DNA from 3 places in the Calidifontibacter terrae genome. Region 2 is predicted to be linked to each of the others. Evidence: riboswitches for the same ligand, from Rfam matches in the RefSeq annotation. Region 2 holds a riboswitch; each other region holds the start of a gene.
The links. A riboswitch is a leader RNA that binds a small molecule or an ion and turns the genes downstream of it on or off. The one in region 2 is predicted to bind cobalamin.
Positions count from the first base shown of each region.

Region 1: another riboswitch for cobalamin. It lies ahead of ACYU98_RS02845 (putative cobaltochelatase); the one in region 2 lies ahead of ACYU98_RS01765 (CbtB domain-containing protein).
Region 3: another riboswitch for cobalamin. It lies ahead of cobN (cobaltochelatase subunit CobN); the one in region 2 lies ahead of ACYU98_RS01765 (CbtB domain-containing protein).

Region 1 is NZ_BAAGZF010000002.1:33,507-40,352, forward strand. It holds gene ACYU98_RS02830 (precorrin-2 C(20)-methyltransferase) at 1-102, shown strand, start outside; gene cbiE (precorrin-6y C5,15-methyltransferase (decarboxylating) subunit CbiE) at 182-1,375, shown strand; gene ACYU98_RS02840 (cobalt-precorrin-4/precorrin-4 C(11)-methyltransferase) at 1,372-2,130, shown strand; cobalamin riboswitch at 2,122-2,324, shown strand; gene ACYU98_RS02845 (putative cobaltochelatase) at 2,323-4,347, shown strand; gene cobO (cob(I)yrinic acid a,c-diamide adenosyltransferase) at 4,347-4,961, shown strand; gene ACYU98_RS02855 (cobyrinate a,c-diamide synthase) at 4,958-6,846, shown strand, end outside.
Region 2 is NZ_BAAGZF010000001.1:365,003-371,848, forward strand. It holds gene ACYU98_RS01750 ([protein-PII] uridylyltransferase) at 1-164, shown strand, start outside; gene ACYU98_RS01755 ((2Fe-2S)-binding protein) at 208-912, opposite strand; gene ACYU98_RS01760 (CbtA family protein) at 909-1,778, opposite strand; gene ACYU98_RS01765 (CbtB domain-containing protein) at 1,803-2,027, opposite strand; adenosylcobalamin (AdoCbl) riboswitch at 2,032-2,179, opposite strand; gene ffh (signal recognition particle protein) at 2,277-3,893, shown strand; gene ACYU98_RS01775 (alpha/beta fold hydrolase) at 3,940-4,734, shown strand; gene ACYU98_RS01780 (hypothetical protein) at 4,737-5,384, shown strand; gene ACYU98_RS01785 (hypothetical protein) at 5,389-6,294, opposite strand; gene ACYU98_RS01790 (SigE family RNA polymerase sigma factor) at 6,363-6,846, opposite strand, start outside.
Region 3 is NZ_BAAGZF010000002.1:24,617-31,462, reverse strand. It holds gene ACYU98_RS02825 (precorrin-8X methylmutase) at 1-22, opposite strand, end outside; gene ACYU98_RS02820 (cobalamin biosynthesis protein CobG) at 19-1,104, opposite strand; cobalamin riboswitch at 1,223-1,347, shown strand; gene cobN (cobaltochelatase subunit CobN) at 1,404-4,985, shown strand; gene bluB (5,6-dimethylbenzimidazole synthase) at 4,982-6,685, shown strand; gene cobF (precorrin-6A synthase (deacetylating)) at 6,689-6,846, opposite strand, start outside.

The sequences.
Region 1 (6,846 bases), on a different contig from region 2:
GGCATCGTCGACATGAAGTGTTTGGTGATCGTCGGTGCGAGCTCCACCCGGGTCGGCGCGGGTGGACACGTGTGGACGCCTCGCTACGTTGACGAGTCGTGAGCCCTCAGAAAGTGGTCGCTATTACGACGAAAAACCTTTACTACGGGCGTAGTTGGGGGGCGGACCTACAGTGAGCCGGGTGATCGAGGTCGTAGGCATCGGCGAGTCCGGATTCGCCGATCTGCCGATCCACTTGCAGCAGTTGGTGCTCGACGCGCCGGCCGTCGTCGGCGGTCAGCGTCACCTCGACCTGATCCCGGCGGCGGATGCGGCGAGCAACCAGCGGCGAACAACCTGGCCCTCCCCGCTGCGACCCCAGCTGGCCGTCTTCATCGACGCGCTCCCGGACGGAACAGTGCTGCTCGCCAGCGGCGATCCGCTCCGTTCCGGCATCGGCACGACGCTGATCGAGCTCCTCGGGGCAGACCGCTTGCGGATTCATCCTGCGGTCTCCACGGACACTCTCGTACGAGCCCGCATGGGTTGGTCGGCCGAGTCGACCACCGTCGTGACCACGGTGGGCCGCTCCCTCGGCCGGGTGATCCGCCACCTCGCGCCGGGCGCGCGATTGATTGTGCTCTGCTCAGCCGGCAGCAGCCCAGCAGAACTCGCAGAACTCCTGCGCAACAACGGAATCGGCGATGCGACTCTCACCGCCTGGTGGCACCTTGGCGGCCCGCGCGAGGGTTCCCGGATCGCTACGGCCGACCGCTGGGACGACACTCCGACCCCCGATCTGGTCACCTGCGCAGTCGCCGTCCCGGCGAGCGCCGACCTCCCAGGTCGCGCGGCGGGACGCGCCGAAAGCTCGTACGACACCGACGGTCAGATCACCAAGCGCGACCTACGAGCGAGCGCCCTTGCCCGGTTGCGACCGCACCCCGGACAGCTGCTCTGGGACCTCGGCGCGGGGTCGGGCTCGGTCGGTGTCGAGTGGTGCTTGGCCGGTGGGCGATGCGTCAGCGTCGAGCGGAATACGAAGCGCGCCGCGAGGGTGCGGCGCAACGCCGGACTCGCCGGCGTCGATGATCTGTTGACGGTCCTCGAACAGGACGTCACCGAGCCGCTCGACGGTGAACCTGATGCGATCTTCGTCGGGGGCGGGCTCACCCAAGATCTCCTCGAGACGGCCTGGACTCACCTTCGACCGAACGGCCGACTGGTCGCCCACGCAGTCACCCTGGAGACCGAGGCGATCCTGCTCGCGGGCCACCGAAGGTATGGCGGCGAGCTGACCAGGATCACTGTCGAACAAGCACAGCCGCTTGGCAGCTACCTCTCGTGGCAGCCGAATCGGGCTGTTGTGCAATGGAATACGAAGAAGGAAGCATGACCGTTCACTTCATCGGCGCTGGCCCGGGCGCTGCCGACCTGCTCACCCTGCGCGCGGTGAACCTGCTCGCCGCCAGCCCGGTGTGTCTCTATGCCGGCACCTACCTCGACGCCGAAGTTCTGAGCCACTGCCCCGAGGACGCGGACCTGGTCGACACCCAGCACCTCAATCTCGACGCGATCATCGACGTCATCCAACGAACCGATGCGGCCGGGAAGGACGTCGCCCGCCTCTGCTCCGGCGACCCCAGCGTCTACTCCGCGATCGCCGAGCAGACCCGTCGGCTCGACGCCCTCGGCATCGCCTGGGACGTCTGCCCGGGGGTGCCCGCCTATGCCGCCGCGGCTGCCCTGATCGGTCGCGAACTGACGGTGCCCGAGGTTGCCCAATCGGTCGTTCTCACTCGCGCTCAACGAGATTCGACCAAAATGCCGCCCGGCGAATCGCTGCAGGCCTACGCCGCCACGGGCGCGACACTCGTCCTGCACCTCGCGATCCGCCACACCCGGCGCATCGCCGAAGAACTCATCCCGTTCTACGGCGCCGACTGCCCGGTCGTCGTCGGCTCCCAGGTGAGCACCCCCGACGAACTGGTCCTGCGCGGCACCCTCGCCGACATCGCCAACCAGGTCGAGGGCCACGCGCTGCGGCAGGCGGCGGTGATCCTGGTCGGCAGGGCGCTGACCGCGGGCGAGTTCGTGGAGTCCCACCTCTACTCCTCCCGGTCGACCCCGCCCGCGAACCGCCCCGGCTGACCGACCATCGCTGTGCCAGAATGCGAGCGGCACGACGAGGAATACCGGTGAAATTCCGGAGCGGTCCCGCCACTGTGAGTCGCCGACCCTGAGGTCGCCGGCAAGCCAGGACGTCGTACGTGTCGATCCGACCGATCCCGGTCGGGTCACCACTACGGGCGAGCGTGGTCACTCGCCGGGAGGTTGAATCCTTTGTCGCAGTTCCCTTTTGCGGCCATCGTCGGCTCAGACGACATGGCTCTCGCGCTTGTCCTCACCACCGTTTCGCCGCAGGTCGGCGGGGTGCTCGTACGCGGCGAGAAGGGCACCGCGAAGTCGACCATGGTGCGCGCGCTGACCGCCGTTCTGCCCGACCAAGCGGTGCTCGATGGCTGCCGGTTCGGCTGTGATCCGGCTCGTCCGGACCCGACCTGCCCCGACGCTCCCCACACCGGAGCGGCGCATCGTCGACCCGCTCGCCTGGTCGAACTGCCGGTGGGCGCCGGCGAGGACCGCGTCGTCGGATCGCTCGATCTCGGCAAAGCGCTCAGCACCGGTCAGACCAGCTTCGAGCCTGGCCTCCTGGCTCAGGCACACCGCGGGATCCTTTACGTCGACGAGGTCAACCTGCTCCACGACCACCTTGTCGATGTGCTCCTCGACGCCGCGGCGATGGGTCGCAACACCGTTGAGCGCGAAGGGGTTTCGGTCTCCCACGCCGCCAGCGTCACGCTGGTCGGAACGATGAATCCCGAGGAAGGCGAACTGCGGCCGCAGTTGCTGGACCGGTTCGGCCTGACCGTCGAGGTCGCCGCGTCGCGCGATCCGCGGCAGCGGGCCGAGGTCGTACGCCGCCGGTTGGCCTTCGACGCCGACCCCGACACTTTCTCCGCCCGCTTCGAGGAGGCGCAGGAGGATCTGCGCGAGCGGTTGCGGACCGCGACGGCCCGCTTGGCGGACGTACGTCTCACCGACCGGGCGCTGTCGACGATCGCCCGCGTCTGCGCGGGGTTCGATGTCGATGGAATGCGGGCCGACATCGTGACCGCGCGGGCGGCCCGGGCCCACGCCGCCTGGGCCGGCCGGGACGAAGTCACCAAGGACGACATCCGGGTGGCCGCGAAACTGGCGCTGCCACACCGGCGGCGGCGCAATCCGTTCGATGCCCCGGGGCTCGACGAGGAGTTGCTCGAGCAGCTGCTGAACGATGAGCCGGACGACCCGCAGGATCCGCCGCCCGGGAGCGAAGAGCCGGACGACTCGGCCGGCCCCGACGGCTCGCCGCGTTCGGACGACTCGCAGGGTTCGGACGACTCGACGAACGGGCCCACCGACCCACCGGCGGAGTCGGCGGACACCTCGACAGCTGATGAGCCCGAACAGCCCGCCGAACAAGGGGCCTCCACAGCCGGCGTCGCCCGCGCCGGGCAGCCCTACAAACCCCGTACGTTCCGGGTTCGCGGCGTTGGTCGCGGAGCCGCGGGGCGACGCAGCAAGGCGTTCACTACGGACGGCCACACCATCGGCGCGACGGGTCGCGCAGTCGGCCGAATCCACGTTCCTGCAACGGTTTTCGCCGCAGCGCCGCACCAGCGCAGCCGCGGTCGAGCCGACGGAACCCTGCGCTTCGAGTCGACCGACGTACGCCGTCGGGTGACCCAGGGACGTGAGTCGAACCTGGTCCTGATCGTGGTCGATGCGTCCGGGTCGATGGGTGCGCGGCGCCGGATGGAGGAGGTCAAGACGGCCGTTCTCAGCCTGCTGATGGATGCCTACCAGCGACGCGATCGGGTCGGCGTCATCAGTTTCCGCGGCGCAGACGCGCAGTTGCTCCTCCCGCCGACTTCCTCGGTCGAGGCCGCGGCGCGTTGCCTGACCGACCTACCCCACGGCGGACGTACCCCGTTGGCCGAAGGCCTGACCAAAGCCGCGCAAACGCTGCAGTTGGAGCGAATTCGCGACCCACGCCGCCGACCGCTGCTCGTCCTGGTCACCGACGGCCGCGCGACCGCCGGCAAGGACGCCCTCGCTCGCGCGCGGGCGATTGCCGACCAGTGGTCGGCAACCGGGGTCGATGCCGTGGTCGTCGACTGCGAATCGGGCCGGTTCCGAATGGGATTGGCTGCCGGGATCGCTCAACGGATGGGCGCTGAACACGTGCCCGTCGAGGAGTTGGCCGCCGCCGGCCTCGTTGATGTCGTACGCCGAAACACCACCCCCGCCGGAAAGGCAGCCTGATGGCGCAAGGGCAGACGCCGGTCGAGGCAAACGACGGCCTGACCACCAAGCAGCGCCGCAATCAGCCGCTACTGATCGTCCACGGCGGCGCCGGCAAGGGGAAGTCGACGGCCGCGTTCGGGCTCGCGCTGCGCGGGTGGAATCAGGGGTGGTCGATCGGGGTCTTCCAGTTCGTGAAGTCGGCGAAGTGGAAGATCGGTGAGCAGGCGGCGCTGGACGCGCTCGATCGAGTGCACCGTGACACCGGTGAGGGCGGTCCGATCGAGTGGAACAAGATGGGTTCGGGGTGGTCCTGGTCGCGACGTGCGGGCACCGAGGCGGACCACGCCCGCGACGCGCAGGAGGGCTGGGCCGAGATCAAGCGCCGCCTGAACGCGCAGACCCACACGCTGTACGTGCTCGACGAGTTCACCTACCTGCTCAAGTGGGGCTGGCTCGACATCGATGACGTCGTCGACACGCTGACCAACCGGCCGGGGCACCAACATGTCGTCATCACCGGGCGCGATCCGCATCCGCGATTGCTCGAGATCGCCGACCTCGCGACCGAGATGACCAAGATCGCCCACCCCTTCGACCGCGGTCAGAAGGGGCAGCGAGGCATCGAGTGGTGAACCACCCGCGGGTCGTCATCGCCGCGACCGCATCGGGTCAGGGCAAGACCACTGTTGCTGTCGGCTTGATGGCTGCGCTGCGGCGGCAAGGTCACTCGGTGGCCGGCTTCAAGGTCGGCCCGGACTACATCGACCCCGGCTACCACGCGCTCGCGACCAGCCGTCCGGGGCGGAATCTCGACCCCTTCCTCACCTCGCCCCGTCTGATCAACCCGTTGTTGCTCAACGGTTTTCACGATGCGGACGTCGGGGTGATCGAGGGTGTGATGGGCCTGTTCGACGGCCGCCTGGGCAGCGACGGCTTCGCCTCGACAGCCCATGTCGCCTCCCTCACCGACTCCCCCGTTCTGCTGGTCGTGGACATCTCATCCGCCTCGCGGACGGTCGGCGCGATCGTGCGTGGACTCGCCGACCACGATCCGGACGTACGAATCGGCGGGGTCATCCTCAACAAATCCGGCAGCCCGCGCCACGCACAGGAGGCCAGGCGCGCGGTCGAGCAGGTGGGGGTCCCAGTCCTCGGAGTGTTGCCCCGCGACGCCGGCGTCTCGGCCCCCTCCCGCCACCTCGGACTGGTGCCCGCGGCGGAGCGTACGGATGCAGTCGCCGCCCTCGACCGACTCGCCGAACAGATCGCAGAACACATCGACCTCCCCGCCGTGCTCCGGTTGGCCGAGAGCGCCGGGCCGGTCCCGGGCGCGCCGTGGTCGCCCACGCCGTCGGTCGAACCGATCTCCACCCCGTTGGTTGAGCCGACCGAGGCGTTAGCCGAGGGCGTGTCCAAACCCGGTGCCGACACAGCGCAACGCACCCGCCCCGTCATCGCCATCGCCGGTGGCCGCGCCTTCACCTTCCGCTACGCCGAAACCACCGAACTGCTCGAAGCAGCCGGCTGCGAGGCCGTGATCTTCGACCCTGCGATCGACGCCACGCTTCCGCCGAACACCCGCGGTCTCTACCTCGGAGGCGGGTTCCCGGAGTCCCATGTGAGCGACCTCGCCGCCAACACGACGCTTCTCGCGCAGGTGCGCGAAGAGATCGCGAACGGACTGCCGACGGTCGCCGAGTGCGCCGGACTGCTCTATCTGGCTGACTCGCTCGACGGGCATCCGATGGTCGGCGCGCTGCCGACAACTGCCGCGATGCATCCGCGGCTGACCCTCGGTTACCGAACGGCAACGATCGCGACCGACTCGATCCTCGGACCGGCCGGCACCCCGGTGACGGCTCACGAATTCCACCGCACGGCAACCGAACCCGCAGCCGGTGAGCAGCCGGCGTGGGAGATTGACGGTCGCCCAGAGGGGTTTGCGCTCGACCCGGCCGACACCGGCCGCGCGACGGTGGTGGCGTCCTACCTTCACCTGCACTGGGCCGGCCATCCCCAGCTGGCGGCGAATTTCGCGCGAGCCGCGGCTGCGTACGGGCCGCACCCGCTCGCCGTTCACCGGGTTTCGACACGACCTCCGCTAGCGCTCCGGTCGGCTCAGCCCACGGGGTCATGGTCGACCCCACCGACGGGCGACAACCACCACGGTGACGACGACATCCGCGACCGTCCCGACCTGATCGACCTCGCGGTGAACGTACGAGTGCCCCAGCCCCCGCGCTGGCTCGCCGAACTGCTGCGCGCCGGCGTCGACGACTTGGCCGCCTATCCCGACCAGCGAGCGGCGCGAAAGGCGACCGCTGACCGCCACGGGTTGCCCGAGGACATGGTCTTGTTGACCGCCGGTGGCGCCGAAGCGTTCGCGCTGATCGCCCGCGCGATCCAGGGGCGCCGGCCGTTGGTCGTCCACCCCCAGTTCAGCGAACCCGACGCGGCGCTGCGGGCCGTCGGACGTCGCGCGGAACATCATCTGCTCCAACCCAGCGACGGTTTCCG
Region 2 (6,846 bases):
GCCTGGCGATCGGGCGCGAGGGACTCACGGTGCGCTCGGCGCACGTCGCGACCTATGCCGGCCAGACCCTCGACACGTTCTATGTCATCCGAGACAGCGGCGAGCCAGTGCACCCACACGAGGCGGCCGGGTTGATCGGCGCCGTGATCGACGCCTGCCACTAACTACCCCCGTAGTAAAGGATTCTGGTCGTTATTACGACCACTCTCAGCGGTCGTGCAGGACGCAATCGCCGCAAATGGCGGCTGCCGGACCGTCGGCGACGCGATAGATCAGGCAGCAGCTTCGACGGCGGAAATCGGCGCTGCCGACCGCGCCCGTGGAAGTGTCGCCCGGCAGCGCCGCGATCAGCAGTTCGGCCCGGACCCGCAGTGGTTCCGCGAGGTCGGCTCGGGTCGCCCGGATCGCCGCGACCGTCCCGTTGATTGCGGAGGCGGTGTTTCCCCAGAGCACCTTTGGCGAACCGCCGAGGGCCTGCGCGAGTGGGTGGAGCAAACCGTTGACCACGCGCGCCGCCCATTCCTGGGCATCTTCGACAGCAGGGACCGCGGCAAGATCGCGCACCCCGAGCGGGAAGCCGCTGTGGGGTGTGGGCTGCCACCACAGATCGGCAGGCACCGGAACGACCGGGGAGTCAACCGTGCTGAGCGCAAGGAATGGCGAGATTATCCGGGCCACCAGACCGAGGTGCACGACGGACGCCGCGACTTGCGGCTCGACCTGCTCGACCGGCCGCCCCGCACCCGTGGCGAGCAGGGCGCGGACGACCTCGACCCGCTCGTGGATGGCAGCCGGGTCGTGCAAGAAGTCGGTGAACGCCACCCACGGTGCCCGGGGCGGGTCGCGCAGGTCCTCCAGCGCAAAGAACGGCCCCCACGCGCTCAGTGCACCGGGACCGCTCTGAGCGATCACGCCGGTGACACGCCGTCGCGCGCCGGCGTCGAGAGAGTACGGGTGGTGCCGGCTCCTGCCAACGCTCGCTCAGCCATCGGTGCGAACAGCAGGCCGATAGCGCCCCAGAGAATCCCTTGCGCCACGACTGAATTGAGCCGGAACGACGCAAGCACGTCCGCCGGGAACCCGGGATAGACGATGGTGCCGCTCGAATCGCGCAGTGGCAGAGGCGTTTCGGTCGCGTGGTGACCGTAATGGGCAACGTTCGCCGCCAGTTCGCCGTACGACGGCAGGATCGCCATCACGACGCCGACCGTCACCGCGTAGGCGAGGCCACCTACCACGACCGAGCTCCACGGGCCGAGCCGCCGGCGCAACCAATGACCGAGCAGGACTGCTCCGACCATGAGGAGCGCAGCCACCAAGACCATCAACAGGTAGAGGTTCGACCGCGTACGGATGGTGTCTGCGTGACCGATCGCCGGCGGATTCGCCGGATATTTCATGAAGGGCACGAGGTAGAGGGCCACAAACCCGGCAGCCGCCACCAGCAGCGACAGGCCGCGGGCGCGTACGCCGCCGAACCGGCCGAGGCAGATCGTGTAGGTCACGGCGAAGATGACGCCCATGGCCAGGCCGAACGCGATCATGCCGACGCCGATGCCCAGGTTGGCCTGGAGCGTACGGCTGAACACGTCGTGTTCGTGGGCCGCGGTCGGAACACCTGCCGCCTTATCCAAGAGGTGTTGGGCAGCGTGCCGGCCCTCTTCGTAGTTGATGGCGGCGGTGATCTGTGGCTCCGCGAAGATCCGAGCGAAGGCAAAGGCGAGCAGCCCCGCGAGGGCGCCGGAGAGAGCGCCGCGCAGGATCAGTGCGCGTTCCATATCGAGTTATCCGTCCGGCTCGGGTCAGTGGCAGGGGAAGCCGAGGAAATGCCGGGAGTCGTGGACGAACTCGTGGATGTGGGTGTCGCTGCCGAACACCGAGTAGGCGCCCTGGTCGACACCGACGAAGTAGTAGATGGCGAGGGCGAAGACGGCTGCGCCGACGAGCCAGAGGAAGGCGCGCGCCTCGGTGGTGACGACGGGAGTCGCGGCTGCCTGGGTAGGCGCGGACGTGGGCATGGTGGTCATAAGGAACCTTTCGGCGGGGGATCTCGCGTCCCCGTGGGCAGAAACAAGCGTCGGGACGAGTTCCTGACTGGGGGACCGAAATCCCCTTCACAGTGGCGCGACCGTGTCGGATTTTCACCGACTTCCTCGCGTCCGACGCACCGGCAGTCAACCATGGATGAGCTGCTGAGGCGAGGGTGCGCGGCCCCGGACGGTGAAGACTGTCGCGGCTCGGTCAGTCGATTGGTCCGGACCGTTTACCCTTGTGCGGTGTTCACCAGTCTTTCCGACCGTCTCACCGGCACGTTCAAGAACCTGCGCGGCAAGGGACGTCTGACCGAGTCCGACATCAACGCGACCATCCGGGACATCCGGTTGGCGCTGATTGACGCCGACGTCGCAACCCCGGTCGTCCGTGAGTTCACCGGACGTGTCCGCGAGCGTGCCACCGGCGCCGAGGTCAGTGCTGCCCTGAACCCGGGCCAGCAGGTCGTCAAGATCGTCAACGAGGAACTGGTCAACATCCTCGGCGGTGAGACCCGCCGGCTGAACCTGGCCAAGACCGGACCGACCGTCATCATGCTCGCCGGCCTGCAGGGTTCGGGAAAGACGACCTTCGCCGGCAAGTTGGCCCGCCACCTGCGCGACCAGGGCCACTTCCCGTTGCTGGTCGCCGCCGACCTGCAGCGTCCGAACGCGGTCACTCAGCTTGAGGTCGTCGCCGAGCGCGCCGGAGTGCCCTGCTTCGCGCCGGAGCGCGGCAACACCGGTGGCCACGACGTCACCACGGAGTCCGGTGAAGGAACGCGCAGTTTCGGCGACCCGGTGTGGGTGGCCCGCGCCGGCATCGGACAAGCGAAGGTTCGCCAGTACGACGTCGTGATCGTCGACACCGCCGGCCGCCTCGCGGTCGACGAGGATCTGATGCAGCAGGCGCGCGATATCCGTGACGCGATTGAGCCCAACGAGGTGCTCTTCGTCATTGACGCGATGATCGGGCAGGCCGCTATCGAGACCGCCTTGGCTTTCAGCAAGGGCGTCGACTTCACCGGGGTGGTGCTCTCCAAGCTCGACGGTGATGCCCGCGGTGGTGCGGCGCTCTCGGTGGCCACGGTCACCGGCAAGCCGATCCTGTTCTCCTCGCTGGGCGAGGGTGTCAAAGACATCGAGGTCTTCCACCCCGACCGCATGGCCTCGCGCATCCTCGACATGGGTGACGTCCTCACCCTCATCGAGCAGGCCGAGCGAGCGTTCGACCGCGATCAAGCGGCCGCCATGGCCAAGAAGTTCATGGACGAGGAGGACTTCACCTTCGACGACTTCCTGCAGCAGATGCAGGCCGTCAAGAAGATGGGCAACCTCAAGTCGATCCTGGGCATGATGCCCGGGATGGCTCAGATGCGCGACCAGCTCAACGCCCTGGACGAGAAGGAGTTCGACCGGGTCGAGGCGATGGTGCGCTCGATGACCCCGTTCGAGCGCACTCACCCCAAGGCGATCAACGGTTCGCGCCGGGCGCGCGTTGCCCGCGGTTCCGGGGTCACCGTCTCCGAGGTCAACCAGTTGCTCGAACGCTTCGGTCAGGCGCAGAAGATGATGCGCCAGCTGCGGCGCGGCGGTGGCGCGGGCATTCCGGGGATGCCCGGAATGCCGGGCATGGGCAATGGCCCGGGCAAGCGCGGCAAGCAGCAGGTGAAGAAGAAGGGCAAGTCGGGCAACCCGGCCAAGCGGGCGGAGCAAGAGGCTGCAGCCTCCCAGCGCGAGACCGAGGCCCGCGACAAGGCATTTGGCAGTGCGTTCGGTGGGCAAGAAGAGCCTGACATGAGCAACCTGAAGCTGCCCAAGGGCTTTGAAAAGTTCCTCGGGCCGGACGCGAAGAAGGACTGAGCGGCCCCGCGCGGCAACAAATTCCAGGAACAGTACGCTCCGAGGCATGGATTCGCTGCACGTCACAACGATCGGCGAGAGCGGTCCGCGCATCGCTTTCCTGCACGGCCTGTTCGGTCAGGGCAGGAACTGGACCCGGATCGCTAAGGAACTGTCGAGCGAGTTCAGCTGCACGATGGTCGACCTGCCGAATCACGGGCAGTCGCCTTGGACCGAGTCGCTCTCATATATCGAGATGGCGAAAACCGTTGCGGCGCAGCTCCGTTCGATTTCGACGGAGCCCTGGATAGTGCTCGGCCACTCCATGGGTGGCAAGACGGCGATGCTGTTGGCCCTCCTCGAGCCCGAGCTGGTCAGGGCGCTGATCGTCGTCGACATCTCGCCGGTTGACTACCACGGGCTGACCTCGTTCAAGGACTATGTCACCGGGATGCTGGCGATGCCGCTGGACCAGGTCCACACCCGCGCCGATGCCGACGAATTCGCGAAAGAGTGGGTCGACGACCCGAGCGTTCGATCGTTCCTGCTGCAGAACCTGCGGCGCGCCGGCGAGGGATGGCGGTGGGCGGCCAACCTGAACCTGATCGCGAAGTCCCTTGACCAGCTCGGCGGCTGGCCCGGCAACGAACTGCCGCCGGGAGCGACGTACGGCGGTCCGGTTCTGTGGATCGTCGGTGGTGCATCGTCCTATGTGAAACCGAAGTACGCCGAGACCATGCGCGAACTCTTTCCACACACCAGACTGGTCACGCTGAAAGGGTCCGGTCATTGGCCGCACTCCCAGCTGCCGGAGGTGTTCTTAAGCACGATTCGGCCGTTCGTACGTGCGGTGAAGGAGTGACGATGCTCGATCAAGAAAAGCTCGCACAGCTGTGGGACTTCGGTGACCCGGAGCAGTCCCTGCGCCGGCTGAGCGCGGCCCGCGATGCGACCACTGATGCCTCCGAACGCGCCGAGCTCACCACCCAGGTGGCTCGGGCCCTGGGACTGATGGAGCGTTACGCCGACGCCCGGGCGGAGCTGGCGACGGTCACCGATGGCGCTGCAGTGGTGCTCACCCGCGTCGCATTGGAAGAGGGACGGATCGCGAACAGCAGCGGCGACCGCGTATTGGCTGTCCCTCTGTTCCATCAGGCTCGCGCCAATGCCCAGCAGGCCGGGCTGACCTTCCTGGAGGTCGACGCCCTGCACATGCTCGCTATCGCCGACCGCAACCATGCCGAGGACTGGGCCGAGCAGGGGATCGGGCTCGCCGAGAACGGCGATCTGCTGACCCAGCGTTGGTTGATCTCGCTGCACAACAACCTCGGCTGGGACCACTTCGACGCCCAAGAGTTCGACGTCGCACGCCAGCATTTCGAGCAGGCCGAACAGTGGGCCGAACGGGTCGGCACTCCCAACCAGCGCGAGATCGCGCGCGAGGCGTTGGCAGAGTGCGACGCGGCCGCCCAGGGAGCCGGCCGTGCCGCGTCGTCCTGGGATGACGAGTGATCGCCTAGCCGTAGGCGATCAACGGTTTGCCGGTTGAACCAGCGACTCGCACTCCGAAAGCGACCTTCCACGACGTGCTCGGAATGGCCATCTCTTGGGTTTGGACCCCGGTCGCCAGCGTGGTGATGCGGCCGGTCTGGTCTGCGGGGATCAGGATCGCCGTACACCCGGGGGTGGGGGATGAGCCGGCCACCTCGCCGATGATGCAGTCGATCGTCGCGCCGGTCGCCGGCAGGCCGCTGACCTCGTACGGCGACGAGGTCGCGACGCTGCGATCGGCGGTCCCGCTCCAGACCTGCTGGGTTTTGGGAGACACCACGACCTCCGTGCCCGCGAAACGCACGCCGCTGACCCCGCCGCCGTAGCCGACGTACGAACCGTCGGCGCGGCGATAGCCCACGACGGTCGGCGTGGCTCCTGTCGAGCGGATGGTCTGCGTCAGGACCGCGGTGCTGCCGTCGGGGAGCACCACGGGCAACGGGCCGGGCGGCACCGTGGACCCCACACGGGGCGAGGTACCGGCACCAAACACGAAAGTCGCGTCGGCGTCGGGTGGTGCAACGACCGCCAGGACACTGTTGGGTCCGTCCTCGGCCTGCCAGCCGCCGTTGAAGGTCTGCCGGACCCCGAGGGAGCGCAGGCTGCTGCCCTCCTGCTTGGCGATCAGCAGTGCGCTGCTCGGCTGCCGGCTCACGACGTAGCCACCCACGGCGCCGTTGTGGTCGCTGGGCAACGCTTGGAAAAGCGCGCCGTAGTGATGGGTGCTCGAGTGCGCCGGGCGCGGCTCGGCGGAGATCCGATGCATTTGTGTCGCTCCAACGGCTACAGCCACGACCGCCGCCGCGGCGACCAGCCCGGCGGACACGCGACGACGGCGCGACGTACGGTGAATCTGTTCTGCACGATCCATCACAGCGGAGGCTGAGATTGACATCTTCGGTGCCTCTGCATTGTGCAGGGGCGGGAGCAATTCGGTGTTCATGAGGTCATCCCCAATGCTGCGTAGCGGGTGCGTAGTGTGGTGAGCCCTTTGTGCGCGGTGCTCTTGACCGTGCCCACACTGATGCCGAGAACATCGGCGACCTGCTGCTCGGACAAGTCGTCGTAGTGGCGCAGGACGACCACCTGGCGTTCGCGCGGCGGAAGGCCCGACAGCAGTCGGATCAGCAGATCGCGGTCCTCGACGGCGGTCGGGGTTGGTGAGGCCCGGTCGGGAGTCTCGGCGGTGAGCACCTCGCGCCTGCGGCGGTGCCATCCGTCATTGACCAGGTTGACCACGATGCGCCTGCTGTAGGCCAACGGCTGGCCACTGGCAATGCGCTCCCACTTCGGGAACAGGCGGGCGAGCGCCTCCTGAACGATCTCCTCGGCGGCATGTGGGTCGCCGGTCATCAGCCAGGCGGTGCGCAGCAATGCAGGGGAGCTCGCGCCGACGAACGACTCGAAGTCGTCGCGGATCGCG
Region 3 (6,846 bases), on a different contig from region 2:
ATCGGCGTTGTGGCGGGTTCATGCCTGGCTCCGGATGTCGTCAGCGGTGAGCGGTTCGAGGACGTCGATGTAGGGCCCGGTCGGGTGGCCGCATCGGCGCTCGCAGCCGGACACGTGAACGGGCGGACCGCCCGGGGCGATGTCGAGCGCGGCGCGGCGGGTCAGGTCGAGGGTGTGGATGGTGGTGCGGCCGCACCACGGCGCCCCAACGCAGGAGGTGAGTCTTGCCCAGGGCGACTCGCCGGTGATGAATCCCGTTGGTTCGGAACGGGTTCCGATGACCACGGAGCGCCACGGGGTGATCGTCACGTGATCGGCGAGCGTCGCCAAGGCTGTTGCGTGGTTGTGGTCGAGCATCCCGAGGGGCACCCCGGCGATGAGGGCGTCGCCGTATCGACCGGGCAGCAACGGGTGGGCAACCGGGCGCGGCGAGGGCTCGAGTCCGGCGAAGATCGGGTGGCCCGCCGGCAGGTCGCGGACGTTCCACGCGCGCTCGTCGCGCGGGGTGCGGACGAACGTACGGGCTCGGTCCAGGAGTGCCCCGACGGCGTCGGCGGAGGAGCAATCGGTGGCGTGGTCGCCGACGTGCAGGGTGCCGGAGCCAGCGTCGTAGGCGAGGTCCCACGGGGTGGCCAGGACGCCGAATTCGCGCGCATCAGTGGGGGCACTGTCCGCGAGCGCGAACAGCCAGCGGCCTGGAAGGTCGGCCAATTCCGGATCTGCACACAGGCCGTGGTCGAGTTCGGCCACCATCGATCGCAGCCCGGGAGCTAGGGGGTCGGCGACGATGTTTCGCACCCGTTCGTGGCTTGCCGAGGGAAGCAAACCTGTGTCCTCAACGGCCTGAATCAGGCTCTCCGGCAACGGATTCGGCAGAGCGCGCAGTTGCAGGTTCCCGCGCGAGGTCAGCTGGACGACCGGCGCGCCGAACTCGGCGGCAATCTCCGTCAGGCGGGTCAGAACCTCGGTCGCGATGAACCCTCCGGGAACCCGCAGCCGGATGATCACGCCGTCGGCCGCGACAAAGGGGCGCAGCAAGCCGGGGCAACGGTCGCCGCCGGTTCGTGCGGCGACCGGGCACGCGGTGGGGGCGGGTTCGGTCACGCGGCGAGGATACGCAGTCGGCTCGCGGCGGAAAGTGGTCGCTGTGACAGAGCGGGGCTCCGAAAGTGGTCGCTATAGCGACGAAAAAGCTTTACTACGGGCGTAGGGGGGTGGCGGGCTCGTGGCGCCCGGGTAGGGTCGCCGATGGCAGCTGAACACGGAACCCGGTGTGAATCCGGGACGGTCGCGCCACTGTGAGGCTCTCGAGCCGAGTCAGGAACGTGTCAGTTGCCGGCCGTGCCCATCCGGGCCGGTCCCAGATCGTTCCGGGGCGCGGACCCCGCGAAGGAGCCGAGCCGATGGCGCGCATCGCCCTGCTGTCCACGTCCGACACCGACCTGCTCAGCGCTCGCGCGAGCGGCGCCGACTTCACCTGGGCCAATCCGGCCCGCGGGCCGATCGGGCCGGCTCTCGAGGACGCCGACATCGTGATCGCCCGCATCCTGGGCAGTCCCCTGGACGTCACTGACGAGATCCGCGCCTTGCAGCAGCCGCTGGTCGTTCTCGGCGGCGAACTCACACCGAACGCCGCGATGATGGAATTGTCGCAGCGTGTGCCGGTCGGGGTCGTACACCAGGCCCACGACTACCTCGTCAACGGCGGACCCGACAACCTGCGCAACCTGCATGCATTTCTCTCGGACAGCCTGCTGCTGACCGGCGACGCCGCCGAGCCGCCGCAGGAACTGCCGACCTGGGGAGTCCTCGACCGCCCGGAGGGGGAGGGGCCGCGCGTTGGCGTGCTCTTCTACCGCGCGCAATATGCCGCCGGGAACACGTCGTACGCCCACGCGCTCTGCGACGCGATCGACGCCGCGGGTGGCCGCGGAGTGCCGATCTTTGCCGCTTCGCTGCGGGATGCGCCGCAGGATCTGCTGGACCAACTCGGCACCCTCGATGCCCTCGTCACGACTGTTCTCGCGGCCGGTGGCAGCAAGCCGGCCCACGCCCAAGCCGGCGAGGATGACGAGAGTTGGGACGTCAAACCGCTCGCCGATCTGGACATCCCGATCATCCAGGGCCTCTGCCTCACCTGGAGCCGCGCCGACTGGGCTGACTCCGACGACGGCATGTCGCCACTGGATGTGGCGACCCAGGTCGCAGTGCCCGAGTTCGATGGTCGACTGATCTCGGTTGCGTTCTCGTTCAAAGAGATTGACGCCGACGGGCTGCCGGATTACGTCGCCGACCCAGAGCGCTGCGCCCGTGTTGCGGGTATTGCGGTGAACCACGCCCGGCTGCGCCACACCCCGGTCGAGCAGCGGAAAATCGCGGTGCTGCTGTCGGCCTATCCGACCAAACACTCGCGGATCGGCAACGCGGTCGGCCTCGACACCCCGGTCTCGACCATCCGGCTGCTGCGCGCGATGCGGGAGGCCGGCTACGACGTCGGCGACGCGATCCCCGGCCTCGGCGAGATCGAGCCCAAGGACGGCGAATCGCTCGACACCACGGCCGGGAACACGCTGGTGCATGCGCTGATCGCGGCCGGCGGTCAGGATCCGGACTGGCTCACCCAACAGCAGGTCAGCGACGCGCAGGTGCGCATCCCGGCAGCCCGTTATCGCCAATGGTTCGACGCGCTGCCGGAAGACCTGCGCACCGCGATGACTGGGGCGTGGGGTGAGGCGCCCGGCAACCTCTACGTCGACAACGACGAAATCGTCTGCGCCGCAATCAAGTCCGGCAACATCGTGATCCTGGTGCAGCCGCCACGCGGGTTCGGCGAGAACCCGATCGCGATCTATCACGACCCCGACCTGCCGCTGACTCATCACTATCTGGCGACCTATCGCTGGATCGAGGAGGAGTTCGGCGCTCACGCGGTGGTCCACATGGGCAAACACGGCAACCTCGAGTGGCTGCCCGGCAAGAACCTGGCGATGTCGGCTAGCTGCGGAACAGACGCCGCGCTGGGTTCGCTGCCGCTGATCTACCCGTTCCTGGTCAACGACCCGGGCGAGGGAACGCAGGCCAAACGCCGCGCGCACGCCACGGTGGTCGATCACCTCGTGCCGCCGATGGCGCGGGCGGAGTCGTACGGCGACATCGCTCGCCTCGAGCAGTTGCTGGACGAATACGGCAACGTCAGCGCGATGGACCCGGCCAAGGCGCCGGCGTTGCGCGGCGAGATCTGGACCCTGCTGCAGGCGGCCAAGTTGCATGAGGATCTCGGCATCGCCGAGAGGCCCGACGACGAGACCTTCGACGACTTCGTGATGCACGTCGACAGCTGGCTCTGCGAGATCAAGGACTCTCAGATCCGCGATGGTCTGCACGTTCTCGGCCAGGCGCCCGAAGGCGAGGAGCTGATCAACCTCACGCTCGCCATCCTGCGCGCCGGTCAGACTTTCGGCGGCAAGGGCGACGGGGTTCCCGGGCTGCGCGTTGCCCTCGGCCTGGCCGAAGACGCCCCCGCGAAGGAAACCGACCGAATCGAGCAACTCGCCCGCGACCTGGTGACCGCCGCAGCCGCCCACGACTGGCACCCCGACGCGGTCGAAAAGATCGTGGAAACCGTTCTCGGACAGGCGAATGCGGGCGTACGGGCGTCGTTGGAGTTTGCTTGTGACGAGGTCGTTCCGCGCTTGGCGCAAACCACGCGGGAGATTCCGATGGTGTTGCACGCGCTCGAGGGTGGTTACGTTCCGGCCGGTCCGTCGGGTTCGCCGTTGCGCGGTCTGGTCAACGTGTTGCCGACCGGCCGCAACTTCTACTCGGTCGACCCCAAAGCGATCCCCTCCCGGCTGGCCTATCAGACCGGTTCAGCGATGGCCGAGTCGTTGCTCGAGCGCTATCACAGCGAGCAGGGCGACTGGCCCGAGTCGGTCGGGTTGTCGGTGTGGGGCACCTCGGCGATGCGGACCAGCGGCGACGACATCGGGGAGGTCTTGGCGCTGCTCGGCGTTCTGCCGCTCTGGGACGAACAGTCCCGCCGGGTCGTCGGCCTCGAACCGCTAGATCTGGCCGAGCTGGGTCGCCCCAGGATCGACGTCACGGTGCGGATCTCCGGCTTCTTCCGGGACGCGTTCCCACACGTGATTGCGATGCTCGACGATGCGGTTGCGCTCGTCGCGGACCTCGACGAGTCCACCGAACAGAACTTCGTCCGGAAACACGCGCAGGCCGACCTGGCTGACCACGGTGACGAACGTCGTTCCCGGACAAGGATCTTCGGCTCGAAACCGGGGTCGTACGGCGCCGGTGTGCTGCAGGTCGTCGAGTCGGGTCAGTGGCGCAGCGACGACGATCTGGCCGAGGTTTACACGGCCTGGGGCGGGTTCGCCTACGGTCGCGGTCTCGACGGGGTGCCCGCGCGCGACGACATGCAAGCCAACTATCGGCGGATCCAGGTCGCCGCGAAGAACATCGACAACCGCGAGTCGGACATCCTCGATTCCGACGACTACTTCCAGTATCACGGCGGCATGGTGGCGACCGTCCGCGCGCTGACCGGCGCCGATCCCCAGGCGTACGTGGGGGATTCGACCTCGCCGGACAACGTTCGGACCCGCACGCTGCAGGAAGAGACGAACCGCGTCTTTCGGGCTCGCGTGGTCAATCCGCGGTGGATCGCCGCGATGCAGCGCCACGGTTACAAGGGCGCCCTCGAACAGGCTGCGACGCTGGACTACCTGTTCGGTTTCGATGCGACAGCTGGCGTGGTTCCGGACTGGATGTACGAGTCGGTTGCGCAGGCTTACGTCACCGACAAGACCAACCAGGAGTTCCTGCGTCAGGCGAACCCGTGGGCGCTGCACGCGATGGTCGAGAAGCTGTCGGAGGCTGCCGACCGCGGCTTGTGGGAGAGCCCCGATCCGGAGTTGATAGAGCAATTGCAGCAGATTTACCTCGACGTCGAAGGCGATCTGGAGGAGTGAGCGACCGCCTGCCACCGCGTCCCACGCCGTTGATCGGCGACCCGAGTTCGGCCCGCGAGCGCGCGGCCGATCCGGCGGGTTGGGCGATGCCGCCGGAGGTCGTCAAGGCGTTGGAGTCGGTGATCGGTGGGCGTCGCGACATTCGCCGATTCCGAGCGGATTCTGTGCCTGATGAGCTGGTACAAAAGGTGCTGGCAGCAGCCCATGCCGCGCCCTCGGTCGGGCACTCGCAGCCCTGGCGGTTCATCGTCGTCCGCGATCCAGCCACCCGGGATCGGGCCGCCCACATGGCCGATCGAGCGCGGTTGCAGCAGGCCCACCTACTCACCGACGAGCGCGCGGCCCGGCTGTTGGACCTCAAACTGGAGGGCGTACGCGAGGCTCCGGTCGGCGTCGTCGTCACCTGCGATCGCCGCGCGCCGTCGGCCGGGGTTCTTGGCCGCGCGACCTTCCCCGACACCGACCTGTGGTCCTGCGCCTGCGCGATTCAGAACCTGTGGCTGACCGCGCGAGCGCTCGGGCTCGGTGTCGGCTGGGTGACGCTGTTCGACCAGGCCGAATTGGGTGAGTTGCTGGGCCTGCCGGAGGGCGTCGTCACCCTCGGTTGGCTGTGTCTCGGCTGGCCCGATGAGCGGCCGCCGTCGCCCGGGCTGGAACGGGCGGCGTGGTCGCGGAAGCTGCCGCTCGATCAGGTCGTGATGTCTGAGGGTTGGGCGGATGTGGCGAGTCCGGCTTCCCACCTGCGCGGTCCGGCCGCCGATCGATTGGTCGGGGCAACTGACGATGCCGACCGGCTGCTGAGTCCGCCGGATGCGCTCGGTGTTCTGGACCGGGCGGTGAATCGAGTGGCTTCCCTTGCAGAGATCGACGGGGCCACGCTGCTGCTGGTCGGCGCGGACCATCCGGTGGTCCGCCACGGCGTGAGTGCGTACGACCCCCGCGTCACCCGCGACGTCCTGACCAGCGCTGTTGCCGGGACGTCGGCCGGGGTTGCCCATGCTCGCGCCGCGGGGTTCGAGACCGTCGTGGTCGACGCCGGTGTCGCGGGTGAGCCGGTCGAGGGTGCGGTGGATGCTCGGCCGCTCGATCCGCGTGGTGACCTGCTGGAGCGCGACGCGCTCACGGTGGCCGATGTCGACCGGTTGTTGGCGCGCGGCCGCTCGTTGGCTGGCGACGGGCTGTTGATTCTGGGGGAAGTGGGAGTCGGCAACACCACGGTGGCGGCGGCGCTCGCCGCCGCGCTGCTCGGGCTGAGTCCAGCCGAGGCCGTCGGGCTCGGGTCGGGCGCTGACGCCGCGATGGTCGAACGGAAGGTCGAGGTGGTGGCGGCTGCGATCGAGCGGGTCGGTGACCGGGACGTTCGCGACCTGCTCGCTGCGCTGGGCGGCCCCGAGATTGTCCTGCTCGCCGGCGTCGTGTTGGGCGCTGCGGAGGCTGGGCAGCCGGTGGTTTTGGATGGCCTCGCCACCAGCGTCGCGGCGCTGGTCGCCGTACGGCTGGAACCTGCATCCCAGGCGTATCTCATTGCGGGACAACGCAGTCGGGAAGAAGCGCATGGTGCCCTGCTGCGTGAGCTCGGTGTGGAGCCGCTGCTGGATCTGCGGTTGCGGGCCGGCGAGGGAATTGGCGGATGTCTGGCCGCGTCGCTGCTGCTGCAGGGGCTGCGGGCGCGGCGAGCGACAGTCAGAACCTCGGACTGACCCTCACGACAACGCGTAAACGTCCATCACCCAACCGTGCTCGGCGCGCAGGCGCGCACGAAGCTCGATCAACTCCTCGATCACGTCATCCAGGAGCCCGCTGCGCAACTCCTGCTGCGCCATTCCCAAGTAGGCACCCCAGTGGATGGCCAGGCCGCGAC